4 regions of the Streptomyces sp. NPDC048751 genome follow, and region 2 is predicted to be linked to each of the others. Evidence: riboswitches for the same ligand, from Rfam matches in the RefSeq annotation. Region 2 holds a riboswitch; each other region holds the start of a gene.
What was found. Region 2 has a riboswitch for S-adenosylmethionine ahead of thrC (threonine synthase). Riboswitches for the same ligand answer to the same signal wherever they lie in the genome.
Positions count from the first base shown of each region.

Region 1 (4,492 bases), on a different contig from region 2:
CGGATCTGCATGGGTCTCCAGCGCCGCGACAAGGACAAGATCCTGCACGGTCGCGAGACCGGCACGATCAAGCGCCTGCCGCACGGTGAGTTCATCGAGGTCCACGAGCCGCTGAGCCAGGAGGCCCTGCACACCCTCACGGCGCACGAGCAGTACAAGCCGGTCGAGATCGGCCCGACGGTCGACGAGAACGGCGTCGAGCGCAAGGTGAAGGGCTCCGAGAAGCTGCGCGCCAAGCTGAGCGAGGCGTACTACGGCGAGGAGTCCCAGATCCCCAAGCCCACCGCCGAGGAGTACAGGGAGATCACGAGCGGCCACGGCCACCACTGATCGTCGCGGCGTCGCCACGCCACCAGCGAAGGGCCCCGTCCGGTCTTCGGACGGGGCCCTTCGCCGTGCCTTCCGGCTGGATAGGGTGGGCTCACACTCTTCTACGACACCCCGGAGCGGCCCCATGAGCGCTGTGACCCCCGCTGGAGGCGACACCGCGGCGGGCCGTTCCTGGCCCAAGCTGCTGAACGGCCTGCTGGACGGCCACGACCTCACCGCGGACGACACCGCCTGGGCGATGGACCTGATCATGCGCGGCGAGGCGACCGACGCGCAGATCGCCGGGTTCGCGGTGGCACTGCGCGCCAAGGGCGAGACCGTCCAGGAGATCAACGGGCTCGTCCGGACGATGTACGAGCACGCCAACGTCATCGAGGTGCCGGGGCGCACCGTCGACATCGTGGGCACGGGCGGCGACGGCGCGAAGACGGTGAACATCTCCACGATGTCCTCGATCGTCATCGCCGGCACGGGTGCCAAGGTCGTCAAGCACGGCAACCGGGCCGCGTCCTCCGCGTCCGGCGCCTCGGACGTCCTGGAGAAGCTCGGCGTCAACCTCGAACTGACCCCGAAGCGGGTGGCCGAGGTGGCCGAGGAGGCCGGGATCACCTTCTGCTTCGCCATCAAGTTCCACCCGGCGCTGCGTCATGTGGCCGCCGCCCGTGGACAGTTGGGCATCCGGACGACCTTCAACGCCCTCGGTCCGCTCACCAACCCCGCGAAGGTGAAGGCCCAGGCGGTGGGCGTCGCCGACCCGCGTCTGGCCCCGCTCATCGCCGGCGTCCTCGCCGAGCGCGGCAACTCCTCCCTCGTCTTCCGGGGTGACGACGGCTTCGACGAGCTGACCACGACCGCCACCTCCCGGGTGTGGGTCGTGCGCGACGGCAAGGTGACCGAGGAGACCTTCGACCCGCGCGACGTCGGCATCGAGCTCGTGCCGGTGGAGGCGCTGCGCGGCGCCGACCCGTCGTACAACGCGGAGGTCGCCAGACGGCTGCTGGAGGGCGAGAGGGGCCCGGTCCGCGACGCCGTCCTGCTGAACTCGGCGGCGGCGCTCGTGGCGCTCGACCCGGGCCCCGGAACGCTGGCCGAGCAGATCGGCGCCGGCATGGCCAAGGCCGCCGAGTCGATCGACTCGGGAGCGGCGAAGCGTTCGCTCGAGCGCTGGGTGGCCGCGAGCAACGCCTAGGGCCTGTCCGGCGGATCAGGTCGCTGGAAACCGACGTGCGGTCCCGCGATCCGGACACGGGTTGCGGGACCGCGATCACTTCACGTACGTTCCTGTCCAGGTCATGAGTGACAGTCATGAGGCCCCGGCCGACTGTCCGGCAACCCTCCGTCCGTGGCGGGGTGCCCCGGGTGAGGACCAGGCCGTAGGCAGTGAGGTCTACGGCAAGCGCGGATCCCTCATACACCAGGGATCCTGGTCATCGAGGGAGCCTTCCGTGAGCAAGCGAATGCGCTAGGGCGTCGAGCCCCGCCTCCGCACACCCGTCTTCACTCTCCTCCTTCCTCTCACGGGAGTTCCGTCATGTCTGTCCTCAGTGCTGCCTCCACCGCTGTCTCCACCCAGCCCCTTTGTGCCCCGCTGCCCGTTCTGGGCCGGGATGTCACCGTCCCGCTCGTCACGGGCGGCGAAGTCACCTACGCAGCGCTCGACTACGCCGCCAGCGCCCCCGCCCTCCAGCGGGTCTGGGACGACGTGGCGGCCTACGCCCCGTACTACGGCAGCGTCCACCGGGGTGCCGGCTACCTCTCCCAGCTGTCGACGGACCTCTTCGAGAACGCCCGCAGGACGGTCGCCGAGTTCCTCGACTGCCGAGCCGACGACCAGCTGATCTTCACCCGCTCGACGACGGACTCCCTCAACCTGCTGGCTCAGGCCCTCCCCGCCGACTGCCAGGTCTTCGTCTTCGAGACCGAGCACCACGCCTCGCTGCTGCCCTGGCAGCACGCCCGGGTCACCTACCTCGACGCCCCGCGCACCCCGCGGCAGGCGGTGGCGACCCTGGAGCGCGCCCTCGCCGACCGTGCCCCCCACGGCCCGGCCCTCGTCTGTGTCACCGGCGCCTCCAACGTCACCGGCGAGCTGTGGCCCGTACAGGAGCTGGCCGCCGCCGCCCACGCGCACGGCGCCCGTATCGTCCTGGACGCCGCCCAGCTGGCCCCCCACCACCCGGTGTCACTGAAGGACCTCGACGTCGACTGGGTCGCGTTCTCCGGCCACAAGCTGTACGCCCCGTTCGGCTCCGGCGTCCTCGCCGGCCGCGCCGACTGGCTGCGCGAGGCCGACCCCTACCTCGCGGGCGGCGGCGCCAGCCGCAAGGTGACCCGGCGCGAGGACGGGGGAGTGGACGTCGAGTGGCACGACAGCGCCGCACGGCACGAGGCGGGATCACCCAACGTCATCGGCGCCTACTCCATCGCCTCGGCCTGCAAGGCGCTGACCGAGGCCGGCTTCGACACCCTGGTCGCCCGCGAGCAGTACCTGATCGAGAAGGTCCGCACGGGCCTCGCCGAGGTCCCCGAGGTCCGGATCCTGTCCCTCTTCGGCGACGACGCCCCCCGCGTCGGCGTGATCTCCTTCGTCGTCGACGGCTGGAACAGCTCCCACTTCGCCGCCGCCCTCTCCGCCGAGTACGGCATCGGCGTCCGCGACGGCCTCTTCTGCGCCCACCCCCTCGTCCGCACCCTCCTGGGCAGCGACCCCCAGACCCAGGGCGAGTGCGGCGCCCCCGAGGCGGCCCCCGGCGAGAAGTCCCTCAACGCCATCCGCGTCAGCTTCGGCGCGGGAACCCCGGACGAACACGTGGACCGCTTCGTGAGCGCGGTCCGGGAACTGGTGAGCAACGGTGCCAAGTGGCAGTACCGCACGGAGGAGGGCCGCTGCGTCCCGGCGGTGTGACGGGCGTTCGCCAGTTGGCGGTGTTCAGGGGGTCAGGAGTCCAGCCCGATGGCGAAAGCCGCCTCAAGATCATGCTGCGAGTACGTCCGAAACGCCACATGCGTGTCCGTGGCCTCCACCCCGGGAATCTTGCTGATCCGCCCGGGAATGACATCCGCCAGATCCTCATGCGCCCGCACCCGGACCATGGCGATCAAGTCATACGTGCCGGTGACGGAGAAGACCTCGCTGACGGACTCCAGCGCGGCGATCGACTCCGCGATCTCCGGAATCCGGTCCACGCTGGTCTTGATGAGCACGATCGCGGTGATCACGGCTGGTTCTCTCCCTCGGGGGCCGGAGCTGGGGCGGCCCTCACTCTAGTCGTCGACCTGAAGGACGCCCACGCGTAGAGGAAGCCCAGCCCGAAGCCCACCAGGTGCGCCAGGTACGCCACCCCGGGCCCCTGACCGGCCCGCGCCGCCGCCAGCCACTGCACGGCCACCCAGAACGGCAGCACGACCCACGCGGGGAGGCGCAGGGGCAGGAAGAACAGGAACGGCAGGAGACTGGTCACCCGCGCCCGGGGAAAGAGGTACAGGAACGCACCGAGGACGGCGGAGATCGCCCCGGACGCGCCCACCAGCGACTGCTCGGAGCCGGGGTTGGCGACCGCGTACCCCAGCAGGGCGAGGGAGCCGCAGCCGACGTAGAACAGGGTGAAGTGGACGCGGCCCATCCGTTCCTCGGTCATCGCGCCGAAGACGTAGAGGAAGAGCATGTTGCCCAGCAGGTGCACCCAGCTGCCGTGGACGAAGAGGGCCGTGGCGGGGGTCAGGGCCGCTCGGGGGGAACCCTCGAACAGTTCTGCGGGGATCACACCCCAGCGCCGGAAATAGGCCCGCTGCGCCAGGAGCAGCTCCTCGCCGGAGCCGTACGCCGGGTTGAGCCCCGAGGCCGGGCCGACCAGGAAGACCGCGCAGCACACGACGATCAGCGCGTACGTCACCGGCGTGGATGTCCGACGAACCGCCCTGATCGCCTTGGTCGTGCTGCCGAGCGTGACGCTCCTGTTGCTGATCATGACCACAGAGCATGACGTAACGGACGCGCGGGCACAGACCGCCTCGCCGCCGTGGACGCCCGAGCGGCGAGTACCCGCCAGGCCGTAGGGTTACGAGCCACACGGACCGGGGAGCCTTGGGCGCGACCCGACACCGCGAGAACGACGACACTAGAACGACGACACTAGAAGGAAGCGGACAAGTCACGATGACG
Region 1 covers NZ_JBICUX010000006.1:448,837-453,328, reverse strand. The annotation lists gene ACGFNV_RS21855 (cytochrome bc complex cytochrome b subunit) at 1-330, shown strand, start outside; gene trpD (anthranilate phosphoribosyltransferase) at 455-1,519, shown strand; SAM riboswitch class IV at 1,619-1,735, shown strand; gene ACGFNV_RS21845 (aminotransferase class V-fold PLP-dependent enzyme) at 1,862-3,235, shown strand; gene ACGFNV_RS21840 (Lrp/AsnC family transcriptional regulator) at 3,268-3,549, opposite strand; gene ACGFNV_RS21835 (rhomboid family intramembrane serine protease) at 3,546-4,298, opposite strand; gene ACGFNV_RS21830 (hypothetical protein) at 4,487-4,492, shown strand, end outside.
Region 1: another riboswitch for S-adenosylmethionine. It lies ahead of ACGFNV_RS21845 (aminotransferase class V-fold PLP-dependent enzyme); the one in region 2 lies ahead of thrC (threonine synthase).

Region 2 (4,492 bases):
GGCTCCACAAAAGGAGCAAATGGCGCAAAAGAACCACACACTTTGGCTACTTCTCATCGCATGTGGAGCCGTAAAACAGAGGCGTTCGGTACGCGAAAAACAGCGTGTTCCCCAACTGTACCGCGCTCAACCACACAGAATTGCCCCCTCCGCTTCTCTCACGGAGGGGGCAATTCGATGAACTCTCGGTAACTGATGTTACCGAAGGTAATGATCAGCCTCCGGCGACCGCCGGAATGATGGAGACACCGGCACCGTCCGGGGTGGCCGTCTCCAGACCCTGCTCGAAGCGGACGTCGTCGTCGTTGACGTACACGTTGACGAAGCGGCGCAGCTTGCCCTGGTCGTCGAGAACGCGGGCCGCGATGCCCGTGTGGTTCTTCTCCAGGTCGGCGATGACCTCGCCCAGGTTCGCGCCCTCGGCGGCGACCTCGGCCTGGCCACCGGTGTAGGTGCGCAGGATGGTGGGGATGCGGACGGTCACGCTCATGCGAGGCCAGCCTCTCGGAAGGAGTCCAGGTTCGGGCGGATGGTGGCGGTGAGCCCGGTGCCGGCCACCGCGTCGAGGGTCTTGAGGCCGTCGCCGGTGTTCAGCACGACAGTGGTGAGGGTCGGGTCCAGCAGACCGTTCTCGATCAGCTTGCGCGCCACACCCACGGTCACCCCGCCGGCGGTCTCCGCGAAGATGCCCTCCGTCCGGGCGAGCAGCTTGATCGCGTCGACGACCTGCTCGTCGTTGACGTCCTCCACGGCACCGCCCGTACGGCGCGCGATGTCGAGGACGTACGGCCCGTCGGCCGGGTTGCCGATGGCGAGGGACTTGGCGATGGTGTTCGGCTTCTGCGGCCGGACGACGTCGTGGCCCGCCTTGTAGGCCACCGACACCGGCGAGCAGCCCTCGGCCTGCGCGCCGAAGATCTTGTACGGCTTGTCCTCGACGAGACCGAGCTTGATCAGCTCCTGCAGACCCTTGTCGATCTTCGTGAGCTGCGAGCCGGAGGCGATCGGCACGACCAGCTGGTCCGGGAGCCGCCAGCCGAGCTGCTCGCAGATCTCGTACGCCAGGGTCTTGGACCCCTCCGCGTAGTACGGCCGCAGGTTGACGTTGACGAAGCCCCAGCCCTCGCCCGCCGGGTCGCCGATGAGCTCGGAGCAGAAGCGGTTCACGTCGTCGTAGTTGCCCTCGATGCCGACGAGCTCGCCGCCGTAGATGGCGGCCATGACGACCTTGCCCTGCTCCAGGTCGTGCGGGATGAACACACACGAGCGGAAACCGGCGCGGGCGGCCGCGGCGCCCACCGCGCCGGCGAGGTTGCCGGTGGAGGAGCAGGAGAGGGTGGTGAAGCCGAAGGCGCGGGCGGCCTCCAGCGCCTGGGCGACGACACGGTCCTTGAAGGAGTGCGTCGGGTTGCCGGAGTCGTCCTTGACGAAGAGCTTGCCGGCGTCGACGCCCAGCTCGCGGGCCAGGTTGTCGGCCTTGACGAGCTTGGTCCAGCCGGGGTTGATGTTCGGCTTGTCCGCCACGTCGGCCGGGACGGGCAGCAACGGGGCGTAGCGCCAGATGTTCGCGGGGCCCGCCTCGATGCGCTTGCGCAGCTCCTCCGTGTCGTAGGAGGAGAAGTCGTAGGCGATCTCGAGCGGGCCGAAACACTCCTCGCAGGCGAAGACCGGGCCGAGGGGCACGCGGTGACCGCACTCACGACAGCTCAGCGCGGCGGCGGGGCCGAGGTCTACGGTGGAGTCGGTGGTGCTTGCAACAGTCTGCACAGCCATGGAGGCGAGGCCCTTTCTCCTCATCTTCCTCACGACGCATCTCGCCGCGAGACGGATTTGGCACCTTCCCTAGCCGGGAGCCTCGCTGGCGATCGACAGTGATCTACGAGACCGGCTGGAGGGTTGCCGGGGCTTCAACGGGCCGTTTCCCTCTGCCCCTCTGGATGAGCGGTATGTGGTTGTTGACGCACATGACCCCCGACATGCGATGGTCACCAGCGTTGTCCAAGACTGTAACCGAAGGCCAGGACAGTTGAGATAGTCGTCCGAACCGCGAGACAACCCGTGAGGAGCCGCAGACTGTGCTGGAAGAAGTCGAGCGCTGGCTGAGCACCCGCTCCTGGTCCGTGACCGATCGCCCGCTGCACCAGATCCTGGCCGCCAAACAGCGGACGGGCCAGTCGGTCAGTGTCGTGCTGCCCGCGCTCAACGAGGAGGAGACCGTCGGCGACATCGTCGCCGTCATCCGCCACGACCTGATACAGCAGGTCCCGCTCGTCGACGAGATCGTCGTCGTCGACTCGGGATCGACCGACCGCACCTCCGAGGTGGCCGCCGCCGCGGGCGCCCGGGTCGTCCACCGCGACGACATACTCCCGCGTATCCCGACCGTGCCCGGCAAGGGCGAGGTGCTGTGGCGCTCCCTGCTGGTGACCGGCGGGGACATCGTCTGCTTCATCGACGCCGACCTGAAGGAGTTCTCCTCCGACTTCGTCTCCGGGATCGTGGGCCCCCTGCTCACCGACCCGGACGTCGATCTCGTCAAGGGGATGTACGACCGTCCGCTCGGCGGGGCGGCCGGCCAGGGCGGCCGGGTCACCGAGCTCATGGCCCGCCCGCTGCTGAACATGCACTGGCCGCAGCTGGCGGGGTTCGTGCAGCCGCTCGGCGGCGAGTACGCGGCCCGCCGCTCCCTCCTGGAACAGCTTCCCTTCCCCGTCGGCTACGGCGTGGAGCTGGGCATGCTGGTCGACTCCCTGCACCTGGTCGGGCTCGACGCCCTCGCCCAGGTCGACGTCGGGGTGCGCAAGCACCGCCACCAGGACGGGCAGGCGTTGGGCCGGATGGCCGCCGCGATCTACCGCACCGCCCAGCTGAGGCTGGCCCGCGGGCATCTGATCCGTCCGTCCCTCATCCAGTTCGAGCGGGGCGAGGACGGGTTCGAGCCGCGTACGTACTCCGTGGACACGGAGGAGCGTCCGCCGATGACGGAGATCGCGGAGTACGCCGCGCGCAAGGTGGCGTGACGCGCGGGGAGCCGTATACGGCTGTCCACGAAGCGCGATCGTACGTTTGAGCGTTTACAGGCCGGGCTAAGTTGAGGCGTATGGCTTCCACGCACGACGCTGCTGCTCAGGTGCTGGTCGCGTCCAACCGCGGCCCGGTCTCGTACACGGTCCAGGAGGACGGCTCGCTGCACGCCAAGCGGGGCGGCGGAGGGGTCGTCTCGGGCCTGTCGGCCATCGACCCGGACGCCGGCGCCCTGTGGGTGTGCTCGGCGCTGTCCGACGGCGACCGGGAGGCGATCCGGCGCGGGGTGGGCGAGAAGGGCGTACGGATGCTGGACATTCCGGCGGACGTGCACTCGGACGCGTACAACGGCATCGCCAACTCGGTGCTGTGGTTCGTCCACCACATGCTGTACCTCACCCCGCTGGAGCCGGTCTTCGACGCGGAGTTCCGGCGCCAGTGGGCGGCGTACGAGGCCTACAACCGCGCGTTCGCCGAGGCGCTGGCCGAGGAGGCGGCCGAGGGGGCGGCGGTCCTGGTGCAGGACTACCACCTCTGTCTCGTCCCCGGCATGCTCCGCGAGCTGCGCCCCGACCTGCGCATCGGGCACTTCACGCACACGCCGTGGGCGCCGGTGGACTACTTCGCGATGCTTCCCGACGACATCCGTTCGCAGCTGGTGCTGGGCATGCTCGGTGCGGACCGGCTCGGGTTCCTGACCCGTCGGTGGGCGGCGGCGTTCGCCGAGTGCGCGGAGGCGATGGACCCGCAGATCGTCGGCCGGCAGGGCGACGACGGGCTCAGGGCGACGCTCGAGTACGCGCGCGACTGGACCCGGCCCGGCCACCGCACGCGCATCTCCGTGCACGGCCTCGGCGCCGACGCGGAGTTCCTGCGCGAGCGGGCGCACCAGGCGGACGTCGAGGAGCGGATGGCGGCGCTGCGCGAGGAGATCGGCACGGCCCCCGACGGCAGCCTCCGCAGGACCATCGTCCGCGTCGACCGGACCGAGCTGTCGAAGAACATCGTGCGCGGCCTGCTGGCGTACCGGCAGCTGTTGGAGGACCACCCCGAGTGGCGCGAACGGGTGGTGCACGTCGCCTTCGCCTACCCCTCCCGCCAGGACCTCGCGGTCTACCGCGACTACATGGCCGAGGTGCGGCGGGTGGCGGAGGAGATCAACGAGCAGTACGGCACCCCGGGCTGGACCCCCGTCGTCCTGCACCTCAAGGACGACTTCGCGCGTTCCCTGGCGGCCTACCGCCTCGGCGACGTGGCCCTGGTCAACCCCATCCGGGACGGCATGAACCTCGTCGCGAAGGAGGTGCCGGTCGTCTCCGACGAGGGGTGCGCGCTGGTGCTGTCGCGGGAGGCGGGGGCGTACTGGGAGCTGGGCGAGGACGCGATCACCGTCAACCCGTTCGACGTGATGGAGACCGCGCGGGCGCTGCACGAGGCGTTGTCCATGAAGCCGGAGGAGCGGGCGGAG
Region 2 covers NZ_JBICUX010000003.1:531,539-536,030, forward strand. The annotation lists gene ACGFNV_RS14125 (MoaD/ThiS family protein) at 215-490, opposite strand; gene thrC (threonine synthase) at 487-1,773, opposite strand; SAM riboswitch class I at 1,791-1,944, opposite strand; gene ACGFNV_RS14135 (glucosyl-3-phosphoglycerate synthase) at 2,076-3,020, shown strand; gene ACGFNV_RS14140 (trehalose-6-phosphate synthase) at 3,101-4,492, shown strand, end outside.

Region 3 (4,492 bases), on a different contig from region 2:
GGTCAGGTGCGGGAAGAGGTTGAAGTTCTGGAAGACGAACCCGATCCGCCCGCGCTGGGTGAGGATGGCCCGCTCGCTCAGCTCCTTGAGCCGCTCGCCCTGCCGCTTTACGCCGATCAGCTCGCCATTGATGCTGACGTAGCCGATCTCGGGCTTCTCCAGGTGGTTGATGACCCGCAACAGGGTGGACTTTCCGGAGCCGGAGGGGCCGAGGATCACGGTGACCTCGCCGGGGCGGACGGTCAGGTCCACGCCGTCCAGCACCCGATGGGTGCCGTACCACTTGTGCACGTCGTGCACCTCGACGGTGGCGGCCTCGACGTCCGCCAGGGCCTCGATGGTGTCGGCGGTCATACGGCGGCCTCCCGGCGGATGCGCTCCCGCAGGCCGGTGAGCCCGATGCGGAGCTTCTGCAGCGGCGTCGGCGGCAGGCCGCGGGTGGCACCGCGGGCGTAGTACCGCTCGACATAGAACTGGACGACGGAGACGACGCTGGTCAGGATCAGGTACCAGACGGTGACGACCAGCAGCAGCGGCACGATGTCGCCGGGGTAGGTGGAACCCATGGTCTGCGCGGAGCCGAACAGGTCCAGCAGGGAGACGTAGAAGACCAGCGAGGTGCCCTTGATCAGGCCGATGAGCTGGTTGACGTAGTTCGGGATGATCGAGCGCAGCGCCTGCGGAAAGACGATCTTCCGGAACTGGTAGCCCTTCGGCAGGCCCAGCGCCGCCGCCGCCTCGTGCTGCCCCTGGTCGACGGACAGGATTCCGCCGCGAACGACCTCGGCCGCGTAGGCGGCCTCGTTGAGGCTGAGGCCGATCACGGCGACGACCATGTCGGTGGCGAGCTTCGACTCGTCGAAGGAGAAGAAGGCCGGGCCGAAGGGAATGCCGACGCTCAACGTCTTGTACAGGGCACTGAAGTTGTAGAGGAAGATCAGTACCACGATGAGCGGGACGGAGCGCAGCGCCCAGACGTAGGTCCAGCTGACCGCGCGCAGCACGGGGCTCTTCGACAGCCGGGCCAGGGCGAGCACGATGCCGCCGATCAGGCCGAGCACCGCGCTGTAGGCGGTGACTTCGAGGGTGATGAGCAGGCCGTCGAGGATGGTGGGGCGCAGGAACCAGTAGCCCCAGCGGTCCCACTGGTAGAAGGGGTTGGAGACCAGTCCGTGCACGAACTGGGCGACCAGGACGAGCACCACCGCGGTGGCGATCCAGCGTCCGGGGCGCCGCAGCGGCAGAACTCGCTGGGCAGTGAGGGCTTTCGATGGTTGGTCGGCGGTCGGCGCCTCGGGGAGGGTGACGGTGGCGCCAGGGGGTTCACTCATGGTGGGCTCCGGCTGGGTCGGACACCCCGGACGGCGCGGCGGCATGCGGCGGCGCATGCGACAGCGAGGTAACAGGGGCGGGGAGGACAACGGCACACCGCAGGGGCGGTGTTCGTCAGGGATTGCGGGGGGGCTGCGGGGAGGTGTCAGCCCCGACAGCGGGCACAGCCCGGTGCGGTACACAGTGCGCTGTTCACGCGGAGCAGATCGACGGCGCGATCGGCGACGAGAGGGTTCGGGTACGGCTGTACGCAGCCCTGGGAGCGGCGCGTGGCCGTCCTGAGAGCTGCGTACATGGCGTCACCATCACTGTTCCGGCCCGTGTGGGCCTCGCGCTTACCGAAACGTCTTCGGTCCGGTCGTCACCTGGGGCACCCCACCGCGGAGCGAGGGTTGCCGGTCAGCAAGCCAGGGCTTGTTGCTGACACTCATGACCGTTCTGGGCCGTAGTTAAGACAATTGCCCGAACGAATGTCAACGCCGGTCCACCAGGTGGAACGGCTGACGGGCCGCGTGTGCTGCCCAGTCCAGGATCTGGACGGCCGCTCCGGCGGCCTCCAGGCCCTGGCAGCGGGCGTGGTGACGGCGTTCGATGCCGTCGAGGTCGAGGTGGCCGCCGAAGGCAGGGTGGGCGGCGAGCCGGCGGGCGTAGGCCCACAGGGTCGGGTGGTCGGCGATGCGTTGGACGGCGGAGGCGTCGAGGTGGTTGCGGTGGACGGTGTCGAGCTGGACCAGGGCGACCCACAACTCGACGTCGGCGGCGGTGATTTCGTCGCGGATCAGATACGTGCGTCCTTCGATCCAGCGTTCCAGGGCCCCAAGCGTTTCGAGCAGCATGCCAAGTGCCGTGTCACGTTCCACCGGCGCGCCACCGGCCGATCCGGCGTGCTGCGCGGCCTGTTCGATGCCCTGAGCGCACATCCGCTCGACGGCCTCGATCTCCGACTCCGTGCCGCACGGGTAGAGCGAGGGGCGGTCGCCGCCAAACCGGCGGTCGAGGTCGCGCATGATGTCCGGGGTGTGGGTGCTGACGATCCGCCCGGACCAGTCGTCGCTGAGCACCGGCGCGACGGCCGGACCAGGGTACCGGTGGGCGCTGGCCTCGTACAACGGACGCAGGACGGAGTGGCCGCCCTCGGGGCAGTCGGGGACCGCGGGCAGGAAGGTGGCCGGACAGACGGTGTCCAGGCCGAGCAGGCTGTGGGTGACGGCGATGCGCAGGCCGCCGGGACAGGCGGTCGACAGATGGAGGCGGTAGCGGCCCGGAACGGCGTAGTGGCCGCTGCGCGCGTCCCGGCCGATCCGGCCCCGGAAGGCGGACGCGGGCCGGTCGTCGGCGTGGGCGGCCAGCGGTGTGACAGTCATGACTCTCCCCGGGAGCGGGCGCGGACGTACGCGCGGCGGAAGCGACGTCGGGTGAGGGAGCGGAGTTCTCCCGTACGCACCGGACGGCACGACGCCCGAGGGCGTCTCCGGTGCGGGATGGGCGCGGCTCAGCCCTGGGGGTTGATAGCGCTGCAGACACGCAGCAGATCGATGTGACGGCGGGAGGTCAGAAGAGGCGAACGGCTCACTCGGACGGTGACCGACTCCAAGCGCCTCATAATTTCCCTACCCATTCACTAGGATTCCCTCAGTGAGTGTCGATCCGACCGACATCGGCGTCAAGAGGGCCGTCCCGCATCGCGGACGCCCCGATGGACGGCGGCCCTCCTCGACACAGTCACCACACGTTTCCCACTGCAACCGTCGGGACGCGGCGACGGTGTCGAGTCGGCGTGGATGACGTGCCGACGAGCTGCGTGCTCACCCGCAGAAGGCCCAGACGAAAGGGCCCGCAGGCTCTCGCCCGCGAAGTCTCCTCGCACCGTCGGGACATCATCGGGACGACAGGTTGGGAATCTGCGATCCCCTGTCCCCGTTTGCGGAGCATCTGAGCGACGTGCGACAAGTCGTTCTTCGGGGTCGGTGTCCGGCGTCCTAGGCCGGGTTACAGGAGTCTGGGCATGGATCCTGCGACGATCCAGGCCCTGGTCAGTCCGGATACTCCGGTCCGACCGCGGTGCGGGCGCCGAGCGTCCTTCCCCTGCCCCAGCCGAGCTCACGCCGGTATCCGCCGAGCAGACCGGAGTCCTCGAGCTCTGTCACATCACGGAAGCGCGAGCCGGGAGCGACCGCGGTCACCAGTGGGGCGACGAACAGCGCGTCGGTCGGGCAGTACGCCTCGCACTGGAAGCAGGTCTGGCAGCTGTCCTGGCGCGCGATCACCGGAACGCCGTCGGGGCCGCGGTCGAAGACGCGCGTCGGGCACACCTCGGTGCACCGGTCGCAGGCGATGCAGCGATCCGGGTCGACGATCTCGATCATGCGACTCGGCCTCCGCTCGCGACCAGTTGCCGTTGCACCGCCTCCGGGCGGCTCCAGACCTCGTCCAGCCCACCGGTGAGCAGCCGGTGGTGCTGGGCCGGGTCCTGCGCCGGCCGGTCAGCCCGCTTGTGCATACCGCGCGACTCGGTGCGCTGCAGCGCCGCGTGGTACATCCAGCGGCCGTGGGCCACCATCGCAGCCGCTTCCCTGGCCCGGAACAGCTCCTCGCCGCTCGCTCCCAGCCCTTCCCGGACTGCGGACCACGTCCCGTGCAGGGAACGCAGTGCCGGCTCCAGACGGTCCGCGTGCCGCAGGTAGTTGCGGTCGTACGGCAGGACCTCGCGCTGCACGGCGGCGACGACCTCGCGGTGGCCGACGTTCACCGCGCCGGTGGGGCGCAGGCCCGCCGTCCCCACTGGGCGCACAGCGCGGCCCGGACGGCCGCGCCCGATGGCGAACGCGGCGGCGCCCCGGCCCGCCCAGCTGCCCGAGGACGCCGCCCACGCGGCGTTGTGGCTGCCGCCGCCGGTGAAACCGCCGCAGATCAGCTCGCGGGTCGCGGTGTCGCCGGCCGCGTACAGACCGGGGACGTCGGTCGAGCAGTCGCGGCCGGCGATGCGCACACCACCCGTCCCCCGAACCGTGCCCTCGGCGAGCAAGGTGATCTCGAACAGGTCGGTGAACGGGTCAATGCCCAGCCGGTCGAAGACCAGGAAGGTGTTCGGCTGCCCCTTGCGCATCGCCCGCTGCTCGTCCGGTGCAGCCCGGTCGAACCGGGCGTACACCGACTCCGT
Region 3 covers NZ_JBICUX010000015.1:74,567-79,058, reverse strand. The annotation lists gene ACGFNV_RS36920 (amino acid ABC transporter ATP-binding protein) at 1-354, opposite strand, end outside; gene ACGFNV_RS36915 (amino acid ABC transporter permease) at 351-1,331, opposite strand; SAM riboswitch class IV at 1,659-1,767, opposite strand; gene ACGFNV_RS36910 (glutathione S-transferase C-terminal domain-containing protein) at 1,806-2,696, opposite strand; gene ACGFNV_RS36905 (putative leader peptide) at 2,825-2,935, opposite strand; gene ACGFNV_RS36900 (4Fe-4S binding protein) at 3,366-3,698, opposite strand; gene ACGFNV_RS36895 (FAD-dependent oxidoreductase) at 3,695-4,492, opposite strand, start outside.
Region 3: another riboswitch for S-adenosylmethionine. It lies ahead of ACGFNV_RS36915 (amino acid ABC transporter permease); the one in region 2 lies ahead of thrC (threonine synthase).

Region 4 (4,492 bases), on a different contig from region 2:
ATGCGAGGGCCGCCCTTCTGCCCGAGGCCACCACGATCCGCGGGTCGAGGAGTGGATAGACCAGGTCGATGACCAGGTTCGTCGTCACGAAGATCAGCGCCCCGAACACCACCACCCCCTGGACCAGCGGGATGTCCTGGGCCGTGACCGCCGCCGCGGTCACCCGGCCGAGGCCGTCGCGGGAGAACACCGTCTCGACGACCACCGAACCGGCGATCAGCTGCCCCACCAGCAGGCCGACGACCGTCAGTGCCGGCAGGGACGCGTTGCGCAGCGCGTGCCGCACATGGACCCGCCACCGGCCGGCGCCCTTGGCCCGCGCGGTTTCCACATACGCCTGGTCCAGCGCGGTGAGCAGGCTCTTGGCGAGCACCTGCGCGATCTGCGCGCCCGTCGGCACTGCCAGAGTCAGCGCCGGCAGCACCAGCCCCCTCAGGCCGTCGTTGCCGAACGCGGGGAACCAGTGCAGCCGGAAGGAGAACGTCTCGACGAGCAGCAGCCCCACCCAGAACGTCGGGACGGACACCCCCAGCGGCGGCAGCGACAGCAGCAGCTGCCGTAGCCAGCGCTGGGCGGTGTAGGTCGCCAGTACCGCCAGACCGCCGCCGAGGACCACCGCGAGCAGCAGCGCCGCGCCGGTCAACTGCAGTGTCTGCGGCAACGCGTCGGCCAGCGTCGAGGTGACCGGGCGGCCGGTGGACACCGAGTCGCCGAAGTCCCCGCGCACCGCCCGGCCGAGGTACTCGGCGTACTGCACCAGCACCGGCTTGTCGAAGCCGTACTCGTGCCGCAGGGCGGCGATCTGCTTCGGATCGACCTGCCCCGAGTCCATTCCGGCGCTGGCCATCGCCGTGACCGGGTCGCCCGGCAGATAGTCCAGTACCAGGAACGAGACCGTGTAGGCCGCCCACAGCACCCCGACCGCCTGAGCGAGCCGTTTGATCACATAGCGGCGCATGTGCTACCCGATCCAGGTGTCGTGCAGCTGGAGCCGGCTGGAGGCGTCGAAGTTCAGGTCGTGCACCTTCTTCGACACGCCCAGCTGGGTCTGGAGCTCCACGACCGGCACGTAGTAGGCGTTCTGCACGAGCGACTGCTGTGCCTGGGTGACCAGTTGCCTGCGCTTGGCTGCGTCAACGGTCGCGGCCTGCTCGGACAGCGCGGTGTCGAGGGAACTCGCGGGCAGGTGGTAGAAGTTGGCCAGCTTGGTGGAGAAGGAGCTGCGCAGGATGTCCGGGTCGGCGCGGGTCACGTTCCCCCACACCGCGTCGAAGTCACCCGACTGGAGGGTTGGGGCGAACTGCGTGACCTGGAGCTGCTTGAGGACCACGTCGACACCGACGGCCTTGAGCTGCTGCTGGATCAGCTCCAGGGCGGGCTGGTTGGTGGAGGCGTTGGGGAACCACTTGACGGTCAGACTCAGCTTCTTGCCGCCCTTGGTGCGGACGCCGTCGCTGCCGGTCTTCCAGCCGGCCGAATCCAGCAGGGACTTGGCCTTGGCCGCATCGAAGGTCAGGCCGGAGGCGAGGTCGGCGTAGTCGGGCGTGGTGTGCGCGAGGACGCTGGTCGCCGGCTGGGTGCCGGTGGGGAAGACGGTGTCGGCGATCTGCTGCCGGTCGACGGCGAACAGGATCGCCTGGCGCACCCTCGCGTCCTTCAGGGCCGGCCGCGAATTGTTGAGGCCGAGACCGAACACGACGCCGGGGTTGGCCCGTCGCTGGAGGTTGACCTGGCCGCCCTTGAGCGCCGCCTCGTTGGCCTTCCCGACGCTGCTGATGGCGTCTACCTGGCTGGACTGGAGACTTCCGGCCCGTACGCCCGCCTCCGGTACGACCTTGAACACCAGCTTGTCCAGGTACGCCTCGCCCTTCTTGCTCCACCGTGAGGAACCCCAGGCGTATCCGGTGCGCTTGGCCAGGGTGATCGACTGGTTCTGCACGTAGTGCTTCAGCACGAAGGGCCCGGACCCGATCACCCCGTCGCTGCACTTCTGCTGCGGGGTCTTCTTCACGCTCGCCGACGACTCGATCCCCAGCGAGTGGGTCGAAGTGGCCTGCAGGAACTGGGTGTTGGGCTGGCTGAAGGTCACCTTGATGGTGAGCGGGTCGACTACCGTGGTGCTCTTGACGCCGCTCAGATAGCCCTCGGCGAGCGTCCCCAGGGCGCCGAGTTTCGGCACCGCGTCGAAGTTGTCCTTGACCACCTGCGCGCTCAGCTTCGAGCCGTCGCTGAAGGTAACGCCCGACCTCAGATGGAAGGTGAACGTCGTGGCGTCGGAGCTGATGTCCCAGCTCTTCGCCAGCCACGGCACGATCTTGCCGGTCTTCGGGTCCTGGTCCGTCAGGGAGTCCACGATCTGGCGCACCGAGTAGATGGTCTCGTTGCTGGCGACCTGCTGCGGATCCACGCAGCCGGCGTCCGAACCCACCGCGAAGGTCAGGGTGCCGCCGGACTCGGGCTGCCCGGAGCCGCTGCCGGAATCGCCGCCGCCGGAGCCGCAGGCGGTCAGCAGAACACTGGCGGTCACAAGGGCGGTCAGTGCCGCCCACCGGGAGGTTCTGACATCGGGAAGTGCAGTCACGGAGGGCTTCTCCTACTCGTGTCACCAGGCACGGATGCCGTACGAGGCACGGCCGTGCGTGGGCGTGCGGCCCCGGCCGGCGCGACGCGGGTGCCGGGGAGCGCTGTGCAGACGGGGATCAGGGCGAAACGCGGGATCAAAGACAGACGGAGATCAGGCGCAGGCGGGTGCGGCGATGGCAGGTGCCGTACTGCGACCAGCGGTGGGAAGGCCCGTCAGGCCTGACAGAGACAACTGGTCGAGCGCTTGAGGTCGATGTGGCGCCGACGCGAGAGCCGGGAGAACACGGTGGCGCCGGCGAAGCGGGCGCTGAGGTCACCACCGTGCCGCATATCGGTCCTCCACATTTTCGGCCCCGGTCACGGGGCCACGCGCTTGCAGAGATCGTCAGTGATCCCGCCGGGCTTTCACCTGGAGCACCCCGCCGCGCGGGAGGGTTGCCGGTCAGCGAGCCAGGGCTTGACGCTGACACTCAATGCCGTTCGTGATCGTACGGACCAGACTTGGCGTACGTCAATGGCGCAAAAGGACGCCTCGTCAGGGGAGTCCGGGGCGAGAGTGTGTCCGGTTCAGGAGCCGCTTCGCTCGCGGGGGATCTTCTGACCGGCCTCGATGGCCACCGGCAGCCGGTTCTCGGCCGGGGGCAGCGGGCAGGTGGCCAGGTCCGTGTAGGCGCACGGAAGGTTCGCGGCGCGGTTGAAGTCCACGACGACCGTGCCGTCGGCGGCGGGCGGTTCGAGGGACAGGGCCCGGTTGGCGGCGTAGGTGGTGACTCCGGAGGTCGCGTCGGTGAACAGCACCATCAGTCGGCCCGCACCAGGGCCGGGAAACGCGGTCAGCGACAGCAGGCGTCCGTCCAGCTCGAACTCGACCCTGCCGGGAGCGTCGTACACATGCTCAAGGCCCTCGACCGCGGCGCCCACGGTGGTCGGCCGCGGCGTGTCGAAGGGGATGTAGCGGCCCGTCACGGCCCAGCGCGGGTCGGGGGCGTAGGCGGGCGTTCCGGTGAAGGCCGTGCGCAGCGGGGCGTCCGGGTGCCGGGGACGCACGATGTCGTGGCCGCCGCGCTTGGCGACCTCGATGACCGCGTCTCCCCACACGGCGTCGACGCCGCCGCGCTCGGGAAGCACGCCGAAGCGGTGTTCACCGTGCACCGGCGTCTCGTCGACGACCAGTTCCTCGCCGTCATCGAGGTCTACGACGACGCCTTCGGGGCCGGTGCGCCACGCGCCGGGCGCGTCCGGGAAGCGCTGTGGCCGGTCGTCGAGCCAGTGCAGGCCGGTGATCGCCAGGAACCCGTGCGGGGCGGCGAGCCGGGTCTCCTGGGCGCGGTACCACTCCAGCCAGGTCTCGGTGAAGGCGTGCAGGTCCGTGGTGGCGGCCTCGGTGGTCATGGGGAATCTCCTTTGTTCCGTGGGTGCCTTCGGCAGGGGACGCAGGGGTGCAAGGGGGTTGTCGAGCCGACGGGTGTACTCAGCGGGCCAGTTCGCCGAGGAGTCGCCAGGTCCGTCGACGATCGGCTTCTCCCGCGATCTCGGTGGCTGAGAACACGACCTCGGTGGCGCCGGCGTCACGGTAGCGGCGTACCTCGGCCTCGACGGTCTTCTCGTCGCCGATGACGGCCAGGTCGGCGGCCCGCCGTGCGCCGGAGAGTTCGATGACCCGGGCGTAGGAAGGGATCTGTTCGTAGAAGGCGAGGTTCTCGGTGGCCTTGGCCCGCACCGCGTCGACGTCGTCCGTGACCACCCCGGGCACCAGGGCCACGATCCTGGGCGTGGGGCGGCCGGCGGCCTCGGCCGCGACGGTCAGGGTGGGCACGATGCGGTCCGCCAGGGCGCGCGGTCCCGCCAGGTAGGGCAGGATCCCGTCGGCCAGTTCGCCGCTGGCCCGCAGAGCCTGCGGCCCCATCGC
Region 4 covers NZ_JBICUX010000015.1:51,336-55,827, forward strand. The annotation lists gene ACGFNV_RS36785 (ABC transporter permease) at 1-2, opposite strand, end outside; gene ACGFNV_RS36790 (ABC transporter permease) at 1-958, opposite strand, end outside; gene ACGFNV_RS36795 (ABC transporter substrate-binding protein) at 962-2,581, opposite strand; gene ACGFNV_RS36800 (putative leader peptide) at 2,797-2,928, opposite strand; SAM riboswitch class IV at 2,948-3,061, opposite strand; gene ACGFNV_RS36805 (DUF1684 domain-containing protein) at 3,151-3,975, opposite strand; gene ACGFNV_RS36810 (LLM class F420-dependent oxidoreductase) at 4,055-4,492, opposite strand, start outside.
Region 4: another riboswitch for S-adenosylmethionine. It lies ahead of ACGFNV_RS36800 (putative leader peptide); the one in region 2 lies ahead of thrC (threonine synthase).